Regions from separate parts of the Brucella sp. BE17 genome, predicted to be linked through region 1. Evidence: riboswitches for the same ligand, from Rfam matches in the RefSeq annotation. Region 1 holds a riboswitch; the other holds the start of a gene.

Region 1 (11,061 bases):
GCGACGCCGCGCCCAGACCACCGGCGCACGTATAATGCCGCCCGCTTTTATGAAAAAGGCTGGTCGTGTCAGCGGTGTGGCCGTCAAAAAGTTCGAGGAAGTCATCGCGGTGAAACCAGCTCACGCAGCAGTTGCGATCATCGAGCAGGCCGCCCTCGGCCAGCAGAAAAGCCGCAGTGCATAGGCCCACGACCGTCTGGCCGCGCTTGTCGGCGCGCTTGATGAGGTCGACCAGCGCCTGCTGGCGCGGGCGATATTGCGCAATTAAACCGCCGACCACCGCCACATAATCGCATTCATCGAGTTCGCCGATAGGCACGGTCGGTTCGATCACCATGCCGGAGCTGGAGGTGACGGGATTGCCAGAAAGAGTACAGATTTTCCATGCGCAGCGAATCTGGCGGCTTTTGTCGCGATCATCGGCTGCAAGGCGAAAAGGATCAAGAAACAGGCTTAGCGCGGTCAGTGTAAAGCCTGGCAGCGCGATAATACCAACCGATAGCCGACGTTTTTGATTATCCGCTTCGCGTTCGTGTTCTGGACTCACCAAAGCTCTCCTCCACTTTTGTTATATCTGCGCGGAGGGAGCCGATCCAGTCAACGAAAATGCTTGGAGAGCTTCAATTGCTGCGCCTGATAATTGGAACCAAGATCAATGCCATAGAGCGCCTTGGGGCGATTGAGCATATGTTCGTATATGAGTCTGCCGACAATCTGGCCATGTTCAAGAATGAACGGCACTTCGTGGCTTCTGACTTCCAGCACCGCACGGCTGCCGGTGCCGCCTGCAGCGCTGTGGCCGAAACCGGGATCGAAGAAACCGGCATAATGCACGCGAAACTCACCGACCAGCGGGTCGAAGGGCGTCATCTCAGCGGCATAAAGCGGGGGCACATGCACCGCCTCACGCGAAACCAGAATGTAGAATTCGTCCGGGTCGAGCACCAGTTCGCGTGCACCGCGATCATAGATCGGCTCCCAGAAATCAAGCACGTCATGCGCACCGCGTTTGTCGACATCGACCACGCCGGTGTGATGCTTGCCGCGATAGCCGATCAGCTTGTCCTGCCCCCCAGAAATATTGCCAGCAAGATCAACTGAAAGTGCAATGCCGCCGCCCGAAATATTAGGCTGCTCAGAAGCAACCAGTGTTTCGGCTTCATGCAATGCCCCAAGTTCAGCCTCGTCCAATTGCGCGCGACCTTGACGGAAGCGTATCTGCGACAGCCGTGATCCTGCGCGCGCAACGATGGGGAAAGTCCGCGGGCTGACCTCAAGATAAAGCGGGCCGTTATAGCCCGCCGGCACCTTGTCGAATTCCTGCGCACCATCGACAATCACGCGTGTGAATATGTCGAGCCGCCCGGTTGAGCTTTTCGGGTTGGCGGATGCGGACAGGTCGGGTGCAAGCGCAAGACTTTCCAACAGCGGCACGATATAGACACAACCCGTTTCGAGCACCGCACCGGCGCTCAGATCAATTTCGTGCAGTTTAAGACGTTCAAGCTTATCAATGACCGGGGTGCCGGGACCGGGCATGAAAGAGGCACGCACGCGATAGGCTTTTGTGCCGAGCCGGAGATCAAGGCTCGCGGGCTGTATCTGGTCCGCATCGAGCGGTCGGGCTGTTTTGAGCAAACCGCTTTCAAAGAGGGCTGCAATATCCGCATCCGCCAGAATTCCCGCTTCTCTTTGCGTCATCGACCCGCCACTCCATCACATAGGTATTTCTTGATGAAGACCATTGACCGTTCACAGCCCCGCTGCCAAGCCTTGGACGGCACAGAAACGCGGTTTTCCGCAGGAATCGGCAGTTTTTAATGCGGCCATGCTCACGCTTTTCACGGAAACGCAACAATCCAGCATTGACGACCCTTTGCAACAGGCATAAGAAAAAACAGTTCCGTGGTGATTTGGCCGGCCGGCTTGCAGCCACGTTAAAGAATTCGCTAAAACAGGGCCGCGGTTCGATACCGGCCTTTTGCGCGTTCGCAAGGCCGGTTTTTTTTAAGCATTTCCAGCAAAAGTGCGTAAGCCTTTTGGGTAGGACAATGCGACGAAACGAAGAATGGCCGCCGAGATATGCAACTATCCCGGCCGACCAGCTTTTGACAGGTTGGAAAAATGACGACTGAGAATACCCGCAAATTTCGCCCTGCAACCCAGCTCGTGCATGCCGGATCGCTGCGCTCCAGTTTTGCCGAGATGTCAGAAGCTATGTTCCTGACACAGGGCTTCCTGTATCCAAATGCTGAAGCTGCGGAAGCGCGCTTCAAGGGTGAAAATCCGGGTTTCATCTATTCGCGTTATGCCAACCCGACCACAGATATGTTTGAAAAGCGCATGTGTGCGCTCGAAGACGCTGAAGAAGGTCGCGCCACGACATCAGGCATGGCAGCGGTGGCCGCGGCCATTCTGTGTCAGGTGCAGGCGGGCGATCATGTGATTTCCGCGCGCGCCGTTTTTGGCTCGTGTCGCTACATCGTCGAGACGCTTCTGCCCAGATACGGCGTTGAAATCTCGATTATCGATGGCTCTAAAGTCGAGAACTGGAAAGCGGCTGTTCGTCCCAATACCAAAGTGCTGTTTCTTGAAAGCCCATCAAACCCGACGTTGGAAGTCATCGACATTGCCGCCGTTGCCGACATTGCCAATGAAGCGGGTGCAAAACTCATCGTCGACAATGTTTTCGCCACACCACTTTACCAGAAGCCGCTAGAACTGGGCGCGCATATCGTCATCTATTCGACCACCAAGCATATTGATGGACAAGGGCGTTGCCTTGGCGGCATTGTTTTGTCGGATCGCGAATGGATCGAAGACACGTTTCAGGAGTATTATCGCCATACCGGCCCCGGCATGAGCCCTTTCAATGCATGGATCATGCTCAAAGGTCTTGAAACGCTGGCCGTGCGCGTGCGCCAGCAAACGCAGTCGGCACAAGCACTGGCCGATTATCTTGCAGGCAAGCCCGGCGTGAACAAGGTCATCTATCCGGGCCGGGCCGACCATCCGCAGGCCGATATTATCGCAAAGCAGATGAGTGGTGGTTCGACGCTGATCGCGCTTGAACTTGAAGGCGGAAAGGAAGCCGCGTTCAAATTCGAAAATGCGCTTCAGGTTTTCAGCATTTCCAACAATCTGGGCGATGCCAAGAGCCTGATCACCCATCCCTCCACCACCACGCACAAGAACCTTTCCGATGAGGCTAAGGCGGAGCTTGGCATTTCCGATGGCGTGCTGCGCGTTTCGGTCGGCCTGGAAGATACCGATGATCTGATCGAAGATGTCGAAGCAGCGCTCAAGGCCGCTCGCAGCTAGATCATTCTGTCCAAAATTGCTGTTGCACCATCCCGAAAGTTATTTCTAGACTTTCGGGATTTTTTCGACTGGAGATTGTGACCTTTTAGTTTCAATGCCTGAAAAGAACACCGTATCAGGTCAAACCGTACCACTTCTTTCCGTCCCGGCAGCAGCCTTACGTTGACCTCGTTCGCAACTTTGGCGATAGAGACGTCAGTCGACATGATACGAAGGCAAGGCAATGTACAGGGCGGTCACTTACGGCATCGAAGTCACGGTCGTACCGTTTTATCTCGAAGACGAGTCGGCACCAGAAGATAATCGCTATGTCTGGGGCTACCGGATTACCATTGCCAATAATTCATCGGAAACCATACAGGTTAAAGCGCGTTACTGGCAGATTACCGATGCCAATGGTCGTGTCGAGGAAGTGCGCGGGCGAGGCGTTGTCGGCGAACAACCGGTCCTCGAACCCGGCGACTCATTTCAATATTCTTCGGGCTGTCCTTTGACCACATCGTCTGGCGTGATGGTCGGGCGCTATGAGTTACACACCCCGCAGGGCAAAACATTCGAAGTCGAAATTCCGGCTTTCTCGCTCGATGTGCCGGAACAAAGACGCACGTTGAATTAAAAAAGGCGGTTCGCAGGAACCGCCTTTTTTTAATCCTCTTTTGCAAACGCTGCCGGATCGAAATCATAGCGCGTCGAGCAGAACTCGCATGTCACGACAATGCGCTCATCCTCGATGCTGTCCTTGATCTCCTCAGCGGTAAAACCGGACAAAACATCGGCGATCTTTTCAAGCGAGCACGAGCATTCATCAAGCACCGACACCGATTCATAAACCCGCACACCCCGCTCGTGGAACAGGCGATAAAGGAGCCGTTCGGACCCCACCTGCGGGTCCGTCAGTTCCGAGCTTTCAATGGTGCCCACCAGTGAGCGCGCCTCATCCCAGGCATCGTCCACCGGATGATGTGATGGATCGTTGTCGTCGCCGTCACCGCCCGGCAAATCGGGAATGCGCGCGCGCAATTGCGATTCCGGCAGGAACTGGATGATTAAACCGCCTGCCCGCCATTGCTCGACCGGTTTTCCGTCAGACCCACGCTCGATGAGCTTGGCGACGCTCAGCCTGAGATCGGTCGGGATCTGCTCAGACTGACGAAAATAGGTCGTGGCGATTTCTTCAAGCGTCGAGCCATCCAGGGCAACAATGCCCTGATAGCGCTGCATATAGGCGCCCTGATCCACAGTCAGTGCCAGTGTACCGCGCCCGAGCAATTCTTCGGGCTTGGTTTGGCCCGCAGCGACAGCCTCCTGCAAACGCTCGGCGTCGAAACGCGCATAGGCGCGCATCGAGCGCGGTGTGCGAAAATCGACCACCAGCATATCCACCGGCCCATCGGACTGGGTCTGGAAGATGAACTTGCCCTCGAATTTCAGCGACGTACCAAGCAGCACGGTCAGAACTGTTGCTTCCGCCAGAAGGCGAGCGACTTCTTCCGGGTAGTCGTGTCGCTTCAGAATGGCATCAATGCTGCCCCCAAGCTGAACCGCACGCCCGCGCACGTCGAGACCTTCCACCTGAAAAGGCACGACGGCATCGTCGCCCGCAAAATTGAAATCGCCCAGATTGATCTGGGCGGTTTCGGTTTCAAACTGTTCGCTGCCGCTCTTGTCAGCCACGTTTTTCTCCTTGCAGGCACCAGGCCAGAATAGCTTTCTGGGCGTGGAGCCTGTTTTCCGCTTCGTCGAAAACCACTGATTGCGGCCCGTCGATTACCTCATCTGTCACTTCCTCGCCGCGATGCGCGGGCAGGCAGTGCATGAAAAGCGCCCTTGGATCAGCCTTCGCCATCAAAGTCGCATTGACCTGATAGGGCATGAAGACATTATGACCACGCGCGCGGTCTTCTTGTCCCATGGAAACCCATGTGTCGGTCACGATGCAATCCACTCCCATCGCCGCCTTCTGCGGGTCGGTGGTGGACATGACGTGACCGCCATTGGCCTTAGCCCAGTCAATATAGTGCTGCTTCGGCTCGCTGCCTTCCGGCGTTGCGATATTGACATTGAAATCAAACCGCGCCGCAGCCTCCACGAGAGAATGGAGCACGTTGTTACCGTCCCCCATCCAGGCAAACGTCTTGCCCTCGATAAGCCCGCGATGTTCCTCATATGTAAGAACGTCAGCCATGATTTGACAAGGGTGGGTGTCGTCGGTCAGTGCATTGATGACCGGAACGGTCGCATGTTCGGCCAGCTCCAGCATACGGTCATGTGAGGTGGTGCGGATCATGATCGCATCGACATAGCGCGATAAAACCTTGGCCGTATCGGCGATGGTCTCGCTGCGGCCAAGCTGCATTTCAGATCCGGTCAGCATCAAGGTTTCACCCCCAAGCTGACGCATGCCGACATCGAACGACACACGCGTGCGTGTCGAGGGTTTTTCAAAGATCATCGCCAGCACCTTTCCTGCCAGCGGCTTGTCGCGCTCACCCGCTTTCAACCGCGCCTTGATAGCTTTGGCGTCCTCCATGATGGCGCGCAATTCCGATGCGGGAACCGTGGAAAGGTCGATGAAATGCTTGATAGAATTATTGGTCATGATTTTATGCCGTCTTGCTGCTCGGGTTTGCGACGGAAAGCCGTTCGACGGCAGTCTCGATGCGATTGAGGGCTTCACGCGCCTCTTCAGGCGTGGTGACAAGCGGCGGCAAAAGCCGCACGACATTGTCCCCGGCGCCAACGCTCAACAGATGCTCGTCACGCAACGCCTGAATGAGCATCGCATTGGGTACAACGCATTTGACACCGATCAGCAGGCCATGGGCACGGATTTCCCCAACCACATTGGGATAGCGGTCAGCAATCGAGGCAAGCCCCTGTTTAAGTACCAATGCGGTATCGCGTACCATCTCCATAAAGCCGTCGCTCAAAACGACATCCAGAACGGCGTTGCCAACTGCCATGGCCAGCGGATTACCGCCATAGGTGGTGCCATGCACACCGGCAGTCATGCCCTTGGCAGCCTCAGCCGTGGCAAGACAGGCGCCCATTGGAAAACCACCGCCGATGCCCTTAGCGACCGCCATGATGTCAGGGGTAACACCTGACCATTCATGCGCAAAAAACCTGCCCGTACGTCCGACACCGGTCTGCACCTCATCGAAAATCAGCAAAAGCCCTTCATCGTCGCAGATTTTGCGAATAAGACGCAAAAACTCTTCCGGGAAAGCGCGCAAGCCGCCCTCACCCTGAATGGGCTCAAGCAGGATTGCTGCCGTTTCATCGGTGATGGCGGCTCTAAGCGCTGCTTCATCGCCAAAGACCACCTGATCAAAACCCTCGACCTTGGGTCCAAAGCCTTCGAGATATTTTTCCTGCCCACCGGCAGCGATGGTCGCAAGCGTGCGGCCATGGAACGCGCCTTCAAAGGTGATGATGCGGAAACGCTCAGGATTGCCATCCATGTAATGATAACGCCGTGCGGTCTTGATCGCGCATTCAAGCGCTTCAGCGCCAGAATTGGTGAAAAAAACCTTGTCGGCAAATGTATTGTCGACAAGACGCTGGCCGAGTGTCTGCTGCCCTTGTATCTCATAGAGGTTCGACAGGTGCCAGAGCTTTCCCGCCTGCTCCTGCAAGGTTTCGACCAGATGCGGATGGGAATGGCCGAGCGAATTGACGGCAATGCCTGCAGCGAAATCGAGATAGCGTTCACCCGTCTCGGTGATCAGCCAGATGCCTTCCCCTCGCTCGAAGCGCAGGGCCGCACGATTATAAGTGTCGTAGAGCGGTTGCACGTTCGTCGCGTTGGTCGTTGCACTGGTCATTGCGCTCAGGCCTCCATAAGCCCTTCCAAAAGACTGCCGGTCCGGCCCATCCAGACCGCAAACAGCCAATATTGTCTCGATGTTCCAGCCTGCGATTGAAAACAGTTGCAGGTCCGGGACCGGTCGACTGTGGACATGGCCACACACTCTTCCGGCTGAAATAAAAAGCCGCCCTCGGGGCGGCATATTTATCGCTGGCGTATATTGGAGGTTATGGGCCAAAAGTCAATCAAACAAGAGCGCCAAAAAAGCGTCATTGCAAGGGACATATCCGCATGAAACCAAGCCATTTAGGCTCCCAAAAACAAGGCGACAGCGAGCATTGCTCTGACAATTTTCGTGAAGCATCACCACCTGCCCTGTTCAAAGGGCCGACACGGTCATATATAAAAGGACGAAAAAATACCGTAATGACCTAAGAAAAACCGTCTTTTCCACCCAAGTTGGGGAAAACCATGAAAATAGAATCTCTCTGACAGGCTATCCCTTGTCATAGAGTCATGCCTTATTGTAGTTTCATTTTTAAAGAAAAAGCTACATTTCGTGCGGCGGACCTAGTCACCCGGATAGATATAGTGTTTTTGCCCGGAGCAGTCCGGGGATGCAGTCGGATTCCGGATAACGAGAATGATTGGAGCCCAGGGCAATGAACTGGACAGATGAACGTGTTGAACTCCTGAAGAAATTGTGGAGCGAAGGCTTGAGCGCGAGCCAGATCGCGGCGCAGCTCGGCGGCGTCAGCCGCAACGCCGTGATCGGCAAGGTTCACCGTCTGAAGCTTTCCGGCCGTGGCAAGACCACGACCACTGCCCCGCGCAGCAAGAAGGTGAATACGGTGGCAGCCACCCCGCGCCCCGCAGCCCAGCATGCGAGCGGTGCCCATACGACGACAATGCGCACCGCGACGTCGACGAGAACAGTCGGCGCAACTGCGCTGAAGATGGACTATGACACCGACGTGGTTGCCGAGGCCGTAATCAAGCCCGCCTCCGACGTGGTGGTGCCGATTTCCCGCCATCTCACGCTGCTGCAACTGAGCGAACGCACCTGTAAATGGCCAATTGGCGATCCGCTGAATGAGGATTTCCATTTCTGCGGTCATGAATCGGGTGAATCCAGTCCCTATTGCAGCTACCATTCGCGTCTTGCTTTCCAGCCGACGTCCGAGCGTCGTCGCGCACGCTGATTGAACGGCGGTATTGATTGAAAACCCCAGCACCTTGTGGATGCCGGGGTTTTTTGTTGCGGCAGTTTCAGGACGCGCGCTTAGGCAATCGCACCACGAATGTTGAGCCTTCCCCCAGTTGCGAACGCACAACCAGACGCCCGCGATGGCGGGCCAGAATATGTTTGACGATGGCCAGACCAAGGCCCGTTCCCTTGTGCGAACGGCTTGTCTCCACATCGATGCGGTAAAATCGCTCAGTCAGGCGCGGCAGATGTTCGGCAGCAATACCGGGACCAAAATCGCGCACCGAGGCAACCACTTCCGGCGCATGTCCGCTCTGATCCTCTTCCAGCCGCACAATGACCTTGCTACCCCCCTGCCCGTATTTGCAGGCATTCTCGACCAGGTTCTGGAAAACCTGAATAAGTTCATCACGCGCACCGGAGACAAGCAAAGGCGTGTCCGGCACATGTCGCTCGATAACCACGCCCATGTTCTGAGCCAGCGGCGTCAGCGTATCGGTGACATGGTTGAGGATACCCGTCATATCGACGGGTTCATTAACCGCCAGATGAGCACGCATTTCCAAACGCGAAAGCGAGAGCAGATCATCGATCAGCCGCGACATGCGCTCGGATTGCTTTTGCATGATATCGAGAAAACGGTCGCGCGCGGCAACGTCATTGCGGGCCGGACCTTGCAGCGTCTCGATAAATCCGCGCAGCGATGCCAACGGCGTACGCAACTCATGGCTGGCATTGGCGATAAAGTCGGAGCGCATGCGGTCGATGCGTCGCGTCTCGCTTTGATCGCGGAACAAGAGCACGAAAAGCTCGGGCTGACCTTCACCGTCCACCAGTGCCTTGACGACGGCCTTGTACCAGCGATCGATCGGTACGCGCTCGAAATAGTCGATGCTGCGCGGTGCGGCATCTGCAATCACGCCCTGAATGAGCGCATGCATTTCTGGAGCGCGAAAACGCAGATAAAGTGCGGTGCCGCTTTCAAGCGACTGAAAAGCTTCACGTGCCGCCGCATTGGCAAAAAGCACGGTGCTGCGATGGTCGAAAACGATCATCGGATCGGTGAGCAGGTCCGCAAGCCGCTCGCCCGAAACGCCCGCCATTTCGCTATGCCCCACAGTTTTGACAGGCCCCGCCTCGGTTTCACCATGGCCGACTTCATTGGAAGTCCACACAGCGCCTACAACGACCAGCCCCAGCAGGACAGCGCGAAACCAGAATGGCAATTCCAGCGCCATTATGCACAGTGCGAGAACCACGCTGACGACAAGAATGCCTTTGACACGAGCAAGCGGCGCAAAAAGCGATGCAGCACGACCCTGCGTCTCATGTTCCGTCGTTGAACCGGCGCGGCTTTTTTCACTCATTTCATCGTCTCCGCTCATCCGCCTTAATAAAATTCCAACATGCCGTCTTTGCGCAACTTTTAATCTTCCCATATCATGCTTTGCTATACAGGAAAGGAATTTGCCGTGGGTGACAGTTCTAAGACAGAAAACAAGAAGAAGAGTGCTCCTTTGGTTACGAAGCCTATAAAACTCACCATTGGCGGTAAGAAACACAAGTTCGACATCAGCGATCCCGATTTGCCGGAGTGGATCGATGATCAGGCCTTGCAATCCGGTGACTATCCGTATCCCGCAAGAATGAACAAAAAAGAATATGAAGAAACGCTGGAGCGACTGCAGATCGAACTGGTAAAACTGCAATACTGGCTGCAAAACACCGGCGAGCGGGTCATCAGCGTCTTTGAAGGCCGTGATGCTGCGGGCAAGGGCGGCACGATCTTCACCATTCGCCAGTTCATGAATCCGCGTACAGCGCGCAATGTCGCCTTGCCAAAACCCACCGAAACCGAGCGCGGGCAATGGTATTTTCAGCGCTATGCCGCGCATTTTCCGACGGCGGGCGAATTCGTGACTTTTGATCGCTCCTGGTATAATCGCGCTGGCGTTGAGAAGGTCATGGGTTTTGCCACCCCTGCGCAGATAGAAACATTTATGACCGAAGCGCCGGATTTCGAGCGCATGATCGTCACTGATGGTATTCATCTGTTCAAGTTCTGGCTCGATATAGGTCAGGAAATGCAGCTCAAGCGTTTCCACGAGCGTCGTCACAGCCCGCTCAAGAATTGGAAGTTCTCGCCCATGGATATCGCTGGCATCGAGCGCTGGAACGACTATTCCGATGCTCTGCACGTCATGTTAGAGCGCACCGATGCCGGCTATGCGCCATGGACGCTGATACGCGCCAATGACAAGCGGCGCGCTCGACTGGCCGCCATTCGACGCATCCTTTTGACACTGCCCTATGACGAGCGTGATCTCGACGCCATCGGTGCCGAGGATCAATCCATTATCGGCCGTGGGGCGGCATTCATCGCACCTTCTTCAGAAGAAAAATAGAACACCGACGGAATATGAGGGGTTTTTTCCCACAAATGCGGCTCATGAGTGAGTTGCCATACCGCCCGCCACGCGGAGAGGGAAATCAGCATCCAATAGAGCGGTATCGCGAAGAAATACGCATAGCCGTTGCGTTCTGTCGGCTCCAATGTGCGCGAACCCAGAATATAAAAGCTTAAATAGGCGAGCAGGATATTGGTCACGTCAAGACCAAGTAGAATGAGGTTGTTGGGCGTTAACGGCGCTCCGGCCAATTTTATCAAAAGCCCAATGAGCATGCCCACCATGAACGGATGCAGCAATGCGGAGCTGATAAT
Region 2 (11,061 bases), 900 kb from region 1:
AAACCCGCCGATAGTTATTCATAATTCAGGCGACCATGCGCGCGCAATCATCTTCCTGTGCGTAGGCCTTGCCGAAACGGTTCGCCAGAAATACCGGCAGTGCAATATCCTCCTGACGGATAAAACCCTTCTGCGGCAGATCGCCGTTTGCCAGCATGTCGAGAACAGCACAGATTGCCGATGCGGTGGTGATCTGGATACCCGAGCGCATCATGGTGCCGACATTGCGTGCATAGACCTTGTTGGCATAGGTTTCCTGCACCAGTCGCCCGTTACGGGTGCCTGAGACCGTCACGAAAATCACAACGACATCCTGCAATGTGGTTGGCAGCGCATTTTCAAAAATATCCTTCAGCACATCACGGCGATGGCGCAGGCCAAGATCGTTCAGGAGCGCCTTCATAAGCGCAACATGGCCAGGATAGCGGATCGTGCGGTAATTGAGCGTGCGAACCTTCCCTTCCAACGTCTCGCAGAGCGTGCCAAGCCCGCCCGAGGTGTTAAACGCCTCGTAGGTTACACCGTCGAGCGAAAATTCCTCTCGTTCTTCCAATGCAGGCACTTCCGTTAGTGCGCCATCGACAATGGCTTCGCATGGCTCGATATACTCGTTGATGACGCCGTCCGTGCTCCATGTCAGATTATAATTCAATGCATTGGAAGGATATTGCGGCAAGGCACCGACACGCATGCGCACGCTGTCGAGCGTGTCGAAGCGTTTCGCAAGATCATAGGCAACGATTGAGATAAAGCCCGGTGCAAGACCGCATTGCGGAATGAAAGCGGTTTGCGCCTGCTTGGCCAGTTCCTTGACGCGCCGCGTGCTCGCCACATCTTCGGTGAGGTCGAGGTAATGGACGCCCGTTTTGGCGGCTGCTTCGGCAATAAGCGTGGTCAGATGGAACGGGGCCGCGCTTAACACTGCGAATTTGCCCGCATGCACAGTTTCAAGGGCGGCGGAATCCTCGATCTCAATGGCTTGGGTTTTAACCTCTGTGCCGATTTCCAACCCATCGAGCTGAGCCTTTGCGCGGTCAATGACCGTTACGGCATAATCTCCGCTGGATGCCAACAGATCGGCAATGGTTGAACCAATTTTCCCGGCCCCAACAACAACGATCTCTTTCATCTTCCTCATCCCTCTGAAAGCTGTTTTGATACGATAAGAATCGCATAAAGCCTTGCAAAAGGAAGGATATGAATTGACGATATGACGTTGTAACTTTACGCAAAACGACGTAATAAATATGCATTATGCCGACAAAAGCAGATCTCAGTCTGATTTCCCTGCTGCGTGAAAACGCACGCGCCTCCACAGCCGAACTGGCAAGGAAGCTCGGAGTCTCGCGCACGACCGTGCAAAGCCGCCTCGAAAAACTAGAAAGACAAGGCATTATTCAGGGTTACACGGTGCGCATAGCCCCCGCGTTCGAGCGCGATCTGGTGCGTGCGCATGTGCTGGTGACGGCGCTCCCGAAACTCTCGCCAAAAGTGGAAGCAGCCCTTCGCGAGATGATGGTGGTAAGGACGTTGCATTCGGTCAGCGGAAATTTCGACATGATCGTCATTGTTGAAGCGCCATCCATACAGGAACTGGACGCCATTCTCGACCGTATCGGCGCACTTGAAGGCGTGGAACGCACGATGTCATCCATCATCCTGTCCACACGCATCGAACGTTGATCTACTATCAGTCCGCTGAACTGCCTTCCCAACCGGCATAAAAGGCACCGGGCTGCTTTTCCATAAAGGTGGTGACCGTCTCGATTTCCGCTGGATCGATGGCGGTACTGACGAGTGTGGCAAGTATTTCCACCGTCTTCGCATCGCGGTGCGTGATGCGCACATCGCTGACCGGATAATTCGCATCCTCAAGCTTCTCGACAAGCAATTCGCGCAGCTCCTCGCCTTCATCATGGATCGCGATCACGCGCACCTCGTAGGTCTGTTCAGACTTTTGTTCGTCGATAGGAATACGATTGATAAGATTGACGAGCGGGCGCAAAAGCGTGTTGCCGAGCAGAATGAAGGCCGTCAGGAGAGCCGCTTCGGCCAGCATGTCGGTTCCCGCACACGCCCCCACCGCAGCCGAACACCAGAGCGTTGCAGCCGTATTGAGGCCGCGCACGTTCATGCCCTCCTTCATAATGACACCTGCGCCAAGAAAGCCGACGCCCGAGACCACATAGGCTATGACACGTACCGCTTCCACGCTGCCTGCGATGCGGCTTGCCAGATCGACGAAGGAGGCCGCCCCGATCGCCACCAGCGCATTGGTGCGTAAACCCGCCGTGCGCTGGCGATACTGACGCTCGGCACCGATCAGTGTTCCGAAAATGAAGGCTGCTGTCAAACAGACGACCGTATCGAGAAACGGAAAAAAATCAAAAGTTTTAAAAAATTGCACGGCAAAATTCCTTTTTTGCCAAAGCCATACAGAAATGTTTTAAAGTTGTGATGACAGATAAAAAAATGGCAGGCTGCCCGAATTATGACCGGGCAGCCTCGACAGATCAATAAAGAAGACGCGCGCGGATTGTGCCCGGAATTTCTCGGATCGCATTCAAAATATCGTCGCTCGCCTCGCCGACACCATCGGCTTCCATCACCAGATAACCGACTTCACCGTCGGTCTGGAGAAACTGGCTGGCGATGTTGATGCCGTAGCTGGAGAAGATATTCATCAGGCTGTTGAGGATACCAGGACGATTTTCGTGCACATGCATGAAACGCGTGCCGGTCGGGCGTGGCGGCAATTGCACCTGCGGGAAATTGACAGCGCCCACCGTTGAGCCGACATCGGAATATTCGATCAGCTTTCGGGTAACTTCAGTGCCGATACGCTCCTGCGCCTCTTCGGTGGAGCCACCGATATGCGGGGTCAAGATGACATTCTCCAAGCCTTGCAGTGGCGTGACGAACTTATCGCTGTTGGATGCGGGCTCGACCGGGAAAACGTCGATAGCAGCACCTGCGAGATGCCCTTCACGCAAAACCTGGGCCAGCGCTTCGAGATCGACCACATTGCCGCGCGCATTGTTGAGAAGAAAAGCGCCCTTCTTCATCTTGCGCAGCTTGGCTTCGGTGATGAGCTTCGATGTAGACTTGTTCGAAGGCACATGCAGGCTGACCACATCAGAGGTCTTGAGAAGATCGTCCAGGCTCGATGCGGGCTTCACATTGCCATATTGCAGCTTGTCGGACGTATCGAAGTAGCGCACCGTCATGCCGAGGCTTTCAGCGAGATTGCCGACCTGCGAGCCGATATTGCCGTAACCGACGATGCCGAGTGTCTTGCCACGCACTTCGCGGCTACCGGTTGCAGACTTGTCCCAGCCGCCTTCATGCGCCGAAACGGAACGAGGAAAAATACGACGCATCAGAATAATGATTTCACCGATCACCAGTTCGGCTACCGAACGCGTGTTGGAGAACGGCGCGTTGAAGACCGGAATGCCGCGCTTGCGTGCGGCCTTGAGATCGACCTGATTGGTGCCCACCGAGAAACAGCCAACGGCGATCAGGCGGTTGGCGGCTTCAAAAATCTCTTCCGTCAGCTGCGTACGCGAGCGAATACCTACGATATGCGCCGAGGCAATGGCTTCGATCAGTTCGGCTTTATCGAGCGCCTTCGGCAGATGGCGGACATTCGTATAGCCAATGGATTTGAAGTAATCGACAGCACTCTGGTTGATACCTTCGAGCAGAAGAACATTGATGCGGTCACGGGCGAAAGAAAGACGTTCAGTCATTTTCAGATTTCCAGGCTGGAACAGCAATTTTCGGTAGCGATATCAACATAGTAGCGTTGGTCGTCACCGCGATATTTCAGATACATGCGTTTGAAGAACAGCTGTCACCGATTCTTGTTTGCGGCTGCTTTAGCACCAGGGAACCGACGGGTACAGACGTCAAAGGGGGCACCCGCTGCCAAAAATGCCGGTTGTCGGCTTCTGTTGCGCAAATGTCGCGGGAAAGCAAGCGCATGGTGTCAAGCCGCCGCTTTCCCGATGTCCTCGATGGCATAAGGGGTCGACTGGTACATTTCGTTGATCCAGTTGCCGAACAACAGATGCGCATGGCTGCGCCAGCGGTTTTCCGGCGTTTTCGTCGGATCATCACCGGGGAAATAATGCGCAGGCACCCGTGCTTCCGGCTCGGCCTGAATATCACGAAAATACTCATCCGCAAGCGACGTCGTGTCATATTCGACGTGGTTGAACATATGCAGTGCACGGTGCTTGGGATCATCCAGCAGGCACAGGCCCGACTCAGCGCTTTCAACGAGTACGTTCATGCCGCTTTCTTGCGGAATGTCTTGTTTTCGCACTTCCGTCCAGCGCGATACGGGGATCGCGAAATCATCATTAAAACCGCGCAGGTAAGGCGAAGCAGGCGCGCGATTACGTTGACGAAAGACGCCGGAAATTTTTGCCGGCAGTTCATATTTTTTCATACCATGAAAATGATGCACAGCTGCCTGTGCCGACCAGCAGATATTCAGTGTGCGATGCACATTGGTCTGCGTCCAGTCGAACACGCGCTGCAATTCATCCCAATAGGTCACCTCCTCGAAGGCAAAACGCTCGACCGGCGCACCGGTAATGACGAAGCCGTCGAAACGTTCTTCGCGCACATCTTCCCATGGACGATAGAAAGACAGCATATGATCGGCGGGGGTGTGGCGCGCAACGTGATTGGTAATACGCACCAATGTGAGTTCCAATTGAAGCGGGGTTGCCCCCAGAAGACGCGCAATCTGCGTTTCAGTTGTCATCTTGTTGGGCATCAAATTGAGAAGACCGATGCGCAAGGGGCGTATGTCCTGACGCACGGCATCGGCCTCGCGCATGACCATGACGCCCTCGGCTTCGAGAACGGAGGTTGCGGGCAGATCGTCAGGAATTTTTATCGGCATTTCACATCAGTCCCTATTCTTCGTCCAAAAATTCTTGGCCGGGAAAGACGCTGAGTGGCTTCATCCGTTTATTTGCCGGGTCGGCCACATCCTCCCTTGCGAGAGTACCACCTTGCCCGGAACGGCAGGTTGGCGTTGGGCGCCTCCCCAACTCTTGATGTAATGCGCCACTTCATACGCAAATGCTGAAGCGATGGCAACAGATTTGCGCAATCGGGCCTAAGAGGGGAACAAATAAGCGTGATCCGCGTTCAGCATGAAAGGCCTGCAATCATTCAAACAGGCCATCAGGGAGGTTACAATGAGCAATATTCTGTTTTGGACGGCGCTAATTATAGCGCCCGTGTTGCTAGGCACTTTGTTCGCTTTATTGCGTAATTTCCATCATCACGAAGACATCTCAGCCGGACCGAGGGGTTAGTGGTTTGATTCCAACATTTGCATACCGTTACGCCACCCCTGAGAGCAAATGTTGAAACCTTGAATCCACTAGCCTTGCAAATCCGTATACCTCCTATTCTTATATGACGCTGGCTTCCTGTGACAGGCTATGACACTAATGTGTCCCAACAGCAGGAACGAAAAATGATGGAACCCAAAGTCGAGCATATTGTCGTCGTAGGGGCCGGCTTCGCGGGTCTGCAACTGATCCATGGACTGAAAGGCTCCGGCGTCAGAATCACCCTAATCGACCAGCGTAATCATCATCTCTTCCAGCCTCTCCTTTATCAGGTTGCGACGACAATATTGGCAACGTCGGAAATCGCATGGCCGATCCGCCATCTTTTCCGGGATCGCAAGGATGTCACCACGCTTTTGGGCGCGGTGTCCGGCGTTGATACAGCAAGCAAACACGTAAAGCTCGAAAACGGTGAAGAAATCCCGTTTGATATCCTCGTGCTCGCCACAGGTGCCCGACATGCCTATTTCGGCCATGATGAATGGGGAAAAGATGCGCCGGGCCTCAAAACGCTGGAAGATGCAACCACAATCCGCCGCCGCCTTTTGCTGGCTTTCGAGCGCGCCGAGCGGGAAACCGACCCAGCCAAAAAACAAGCATTATTGACCTTCGGCATCGTTGGCGGCGGACCAACCGGCGTCGAACTGGCTGGGATCATTTCCGAACTTGCAAAACGCACCATATGGCCGGAATTCCGCAACATAGACACCCGACAAACTCGCGTTCTTCTGCTTGAAGCAGGGCCGCGTCTATTGGCAGCTTTTCCGGAGAATCTTTCGGACTACGCGAAAGAGGAACTCGAAAAACTCGGCGTGGAGGTGCGTCTTGGCACACCGGTCAAGGATGTTTCGGCCGAAGGTCTGACGGTTGGTGACAAATTTATCGCATGCCATACCGCAGTGTGGGCTGCAGGTGTTGCCGCATCACCAGCCGCCCGATGGCTGGAAGCCGAAAGCGACAGGGCTGGGCGCGTCAAGGTTCTGCCCAATCTGGCCGTCCCCGGACATAATGATATTTTCGTCATCGGCGATACGGCGAACGTGGAAACGACGGATGGGAAACCTGTTCCCGGAATTGCTCCGGCTGCCAAACAGCAGGGAGCCTATATTGCCAAGGTCTTGCGCAGCCGTATCGAGGGAAAGAAAGCCCCTGCGCCGTTTCGTTATCGCCATCAGGGCAACCTTGCCATCATCGGTAAGAATGCTGCTGTCGTCGATATCGGTCGTATGAAGCTCAAAGGCAGAATGGCCTGGTGGTTCTGGGGCATTAGCCATATCTTTTTCCTGATCGGCACCCGCAGCCGTGCGGCTGTCGCATGGAGCTGGCTGTGGACCTATCTGTCAGGGCAGCATAGCGCACGGCTGATCACCCAGGGCAAAGACACGGAAGATCATAAATAAAACCACCCAGGTGCCACGCAACGGTGGCACCTGGAATTATGAATAATCAGGCTACCTTGCCGAGCATTCCGTGCGGATCAAGTACGAATTTCTTCGCTACCCCCTGATCAAAGCTTTCATAGCCCTGTGCCGCATCTTCCAGCGAAATTATCTCGGCATTGACGATATCGGCAATCGGCAGGCGGTCATGCAGGATTGCCTGCATCAATTGCCGATTGTATTTAAGCACCGGTGTCTGACCGGTATGGAAGGTCTGCGCCTTCGCCCAGCCAAGCCCGAAACGAAGCGACAGACTGCCCTCTTTTGCAGCACTATCGACCGCACCAGGATCTTCCGTCACATAAAGCCCCGGAATGCCGATGGCACCTGCAGGCCGGGTTATCTCCATCATCTGGTTGAGAACAATGGCCGGTTGTTCGCCACCGCTATGGCCTCTTGCCTCAAAGCCCACCGCATCAATGGCGCTATCGACCTCGTTGCTGCCCGTGACTTCGGCGATCATGTCGCCAAGACGGTCGCTTGCCGAGAGATCAATCGGCTCGAAACCGACCTTACGCGCATGATCGAGCCGCTCCTTGTTGAAATCGCCGACCATCACGACGGCAGCTCCCAGAATACGGGCAGAGGCTGCGGCAGCTAAGCCGACCGGTCCGGCACCAGCCACATAGACTACTGAACCCACGCCCACACCTGCCTTGACCGCGCCATGAAAGCCGGTCGGCAGAATGTCGGAGAGCATTGTCAGGTCGCGTATCTTTTCCATAGCACGATCGCGGTCGGGAAACTTCAGCAGATTGAAATCGGCATAGGGCACCGTCACATAACGCGCCTGCCCGCCGATCCAGCCGCCCATATCGACATAGCCAAAGGCACCACCAGCGCGTGACGGATTGACGGTCAGGCAAACACCGGTGTCCTGCGACTTGCAGCAGCGGCAACGCCCGCATGCGACATTGAATGGCACGGAAACAATATCGCCGACATCGAGCATTTCAACGTCACTGCCCTTTTCGATGATTTCGCCGGTGATTTCATGCCCAAGCACCAGTCCCGGCATTGCGGTGGTGCGTCCGCGCACCATGTGCTGATCGGAGCCACATATATTGGTCGAAATAACTTTAAGAATGACGGCATGTTCGAGTTTTCGCCCGTCCGGTGCGGCCAATACCGAATCTTCAATGTCTCGCACTTCGACTTTGCCGGGCCGCAAATAGACGACACCACGGTTCTTGCTCATTCCTGTCTCCTCCTAAGTGGACAATGATAAGTCGATGGTAAAAATGTAACGACGATAGCTGCTCTGTTCAGTCCCAATCGCGACATGCCTCATCCAATATGAGCGCAACTGGCCGGACCGACTTAGCGATCAACGCGAGCAAAGCTAGCTGGCTTTAGATTAGCATTTCCTGTCGAAAGTGCCTGTTCCTTGTACATAGTGATACAAAGTTTCTTGACACCGGCTAAAGCGCAAGCTTCTCATGCCTTTCATTCCGGGAACTTTACAACCGGACAGGACGGCAATCGAGGAGAGGCAAATGCGGATCGGCTTTAACCTGTTGCAGGGACGCAAGCTTTGGCGACCGATTTTCTCCATACTTGCAGCCGTTGCGGTTCTGGCAACGCTCGCTGCACCCTCTCTTGCAGCCGAAACGCGGCGCATCGAAATCTCGCAGGATGCCGATTATTTCGGCTTTGATCTGCGCACCGAAAAAAATGTCACGCTGGATCAGTGCAAAAACACCTGCCTTGGCGATAATTCCTGTCGTGCTTTCACATATAATCCAAAGGCTAACTGGTGCTTCTTAAAGTCGGACTTCAACCGACTCAATCCGGTCACAGGTTCCATCGCGGGCAAAGTCGTGACCGACAGTGCGACAGAAGATCTCGGTGCAGCGCCTGCCGTCAAATTCTTTGCAGACAATCTTGTCGCTGAAGCCCGCCGCCTGCGTGCAACTTTTAGCGCTGAACAAAGCGGAGACGGCCTTCAAACATTAAAAGCGCAAGCTGCGGAAGCCGTTGCCAACGGTGATCCGCGCCGAGCCATGCAGGCGTTTTCTACGGCGGCTGGCGCTTCGCCCGACGAAAGCGAATTATGGAGCGGCTTTGCTCTGGCAGCTCTTACCACTGAAGCATCCAACAGTCAGGAAAAGCTAAAATTCCAGCGCGATGCGACGGGGGCTGCGTGGAACGCCTATCAGACATCGCGCACCAAGCGCGACCGGGCAACCGCGCTTGCGGTTCTCGCTCAGGCGCTGGAGCGGCGCTCGCTTTCCCGCCCCGCACTTCAAGCCTATGAGGCAAGCCTTGCGCTTGAAAACGACGCTTCCGTGCGCGCAACTTACGAAGATCTGAAAGTCCGAAAAGGCTTTCGCATCCTCGACAACAGCGTCGATAATGACAGCGCGTCACCGCGCATATGCGCCCAGTTTTCTGAAGAGCTGGTCAAGAGCGGCGTCGATTATGCAAGCTTCGTCACGCTCGACGGCAAGGCCCCGCAGGCGATGGATGCCAAGGACCGCCAGATTTGCGTTGAGGGCCTGCAGCATGGCCGCAATTATAGCGTCACGTTCCGTAAAGGATTGCCTGCAGCCATCGGCGAGACTTTGCCGGATGCAGTGACACTTTCGATCTATGTGCAGGATCGCGCAGCATCGGCGCGTTTTACCGGCGACAGTTTCGTTCTGCCTGCCAAGGCGCGCCGCGGCATTCCGCTGGTCAGCGTCAATATGGATGTCGCGAAGGTAAAACTCTACCGGATTGGCGACCGCTCTCTAACCCAGCTTCTCTCCGGCTATCAGTTCCTGCGCCAGCTCGACGGCTATGATATCAGCACGGTCGAAGGCCAGATGGGTGAGCCGGTCTGGGAGGGCGAGATCGAGCTTGCCAAGGGTGAACTCAACAAGGAAACCACCACCAGTTTCCCCATTGATGAAGCTCTGCCCGAGCGTAAGCCCGGCGTCTATGTACTGACCGCACAGCCGGTGAAGGTCGGCGACGATTACGACACCCGTGCCACGCAATGGTTCGTGGTATCTGACATCGGCCTTTCGACCTATACCGGACAGGATGGCATCAATGTCTTTGCGCGTTCGCTTGAAAGCGCTCAAACGCTTTCCGGCGTAAAACTCACGCTTCTGGCACGCAACAATGAAGTGCTGGGCGAAGCAACCACGGATCGCGAGGGTCGCGCGGTTTTCGCGCCCGGACTCACGCGCGGTTCGGGCAGCGCGGTGCCAGCCGTCTTGATGGCAAGCAGGGATGACGAGGATTTTGTGTTCCTCGACATGACACGCGCCGGGTTCGATCTTTCGGATCGCGGTGTCACGGGACGTGCAGCCCCCAAGGCGCTCGACGTTTATGCGTGGACGGAGCGCGGCATTTATCGCGCCGGTGAAGTGGTGCATGCGGCAGCGCTTGCCCGTGACGATGCTGCCATCGCCGTCGACAATCTGCCGCTGACTTTCGTCTTCACCCGTCCGGACGGTGTGGAAGACCGGCGACTGGTGTCCGATAGCACCAAGGCCGGTGGCCATTCGGTTGATCTGACTATTCCGACCAACGCCATGCGCGGTACATGGACACTCAACATCTATACCGACTCAAAGCAGCCCGCGGTTGCTTCGCAGATGTTTCTGGTCGAGGATTTTGTCCCCGACCGCATCGAATTCGACTTGACCTCCGACAAGCCGGAAATCGGCATGAGTGAAGCAGCCAATATCACCGTTGATGGTCGCTTTCTTTACGGTGCGCCCGCGGCAGGCCTTACACTTGAAGGCGAAGTGACACTCACCACCAAACGCGACTGGAACCGTTTTAAGGGCTACTCTTTCGGCCTTGCCGACGAGGATGACGATAACGCCACCCGCCTGCCCCTCGACGGGCTGCCCAATGTCGGGGACGATGGCAAGGCCACTTTCCCCGTAGCCATTGACGCGGCCCCATCGACCACGCGCCTTCTCAAGGCGGCTGTTACTGTGCGCATGCGCGAAAGCGGCGGACGTGCTGTGGAGCGCAAGCTGGATCTCGACATTCAACCACAGGGCAATATGATCGGCATTCGCCCGGAATTTTCAGGTGACGAAGTCCCCCAAGGTGGTACGGCAAAATTCAAGATCATTGCCGCCGACGCGAATGGTGAGCGCACTTCACTTGATGCTGCAAGATGGTCTCTGGTCAAGGTCGAGCGCCGCTATCAATGGTATCGCAACGGCAATAGCTGGAATTACGAGCCGATCACAACGACCAAGGCCGTTGCCAACGGCACAATCGATCTGACGACAGGC

What was found. Region 1 has a riboswitch for S-adenosylmethionine ahead of AAIB41_RS00265 (O-succinylhomoserine sulfhydrylase). Riboswitches for the same ligand answer to the same signal wherever they lie in the genome.
Positions count from the first base shown of each region.
Region 2: another riboswitch for S-adenosylmethionine. It lies ahead of metA (homoserine O-succinyltransferase); the one in region 1 lies ahead of AAIB41_RS00265 (O-succinylhomoserine sulfhydrylase).

Region 1 is NZ_CP154467.1:50,053-61,113, reverse strand. It holds gene AAIB41_RS00275 (GlxA family transcriptional regulator) at 1-547, opposite strand, end outside; gene AAIB41_RS00270 (2'-deoxycytidine 5'-triphosphate deaminase) at 598-1,701, opposite strand; SAM riboswitch at 1,896-1,976, shown strand; gene AAIB41_RS00265 (O-succinylhomoserine sulfhydrylase) at 2,125-3,321, shown strand; gene apaG (Co2+/Mg2+ efflux protein ApaG) at 3,545-3,937, shown strand; gene AAIB41_RS00255 (Hsp33 family molecular chaperone) at 3,967-4,995, opposite strand; gene argF (ornithine carbamoyltransferase) at 4,988-5,923, opposite strand; gene AAIB41_RS00245 (aspartate aminotransferase family protein) at 5,925-7,148, opposite strand; gene AAIB41_RS00240 (GcrA family cell cycle regulator) at 7,795-8,334, shown strand; gene AAIB41_RS00235 (ATP-binding protein) at 8,402-9,706, opposite strand; gene ppk2 (polyphosphate kinase 2) at 9,812-10,744, shown strand; gene AAIB41_RS00225 (glycosyltransferase) at 10,687-11,061, opposite strand, start outside.
Region 2 is NZ_CP154467.1:954,794-965,854, forward strand. It holds gene AAIB41_RS04685 (saccharopine dehydrogenase family protein) at 26-1,129, opposite strand; gene AAIB41_RS04690 (Lrp/AsnC family transcriptional regulator) at 1,255-1,683, shown strand; gene AAIB41_RS04695 (MgtC/SapB family protein) at 1,691-2,407, opposite strand; gene serA (phosphoglycerate dehydrogenase) at 2,514-3,752, opposite strand; gene metA (homoserine O-succinyltransferase) at 3,992-4,918, opposite strand; SAM-I-IV-variant riboswitch at 4,977-5,084, opposite strand; gene AAIB41_RS04710 (NAD(P)/FAD-dependent oxidoreductase) at 5,504-6,778, shown strand; gene fdhA (formaldehyde dehydrogenase, glutathione-independent) at 6,825-8,015, opposite strand; gene AAIB41_RS04720 (alpha-2-macroglobulin family protein) at 8,314-11,061, shown strand, end outside.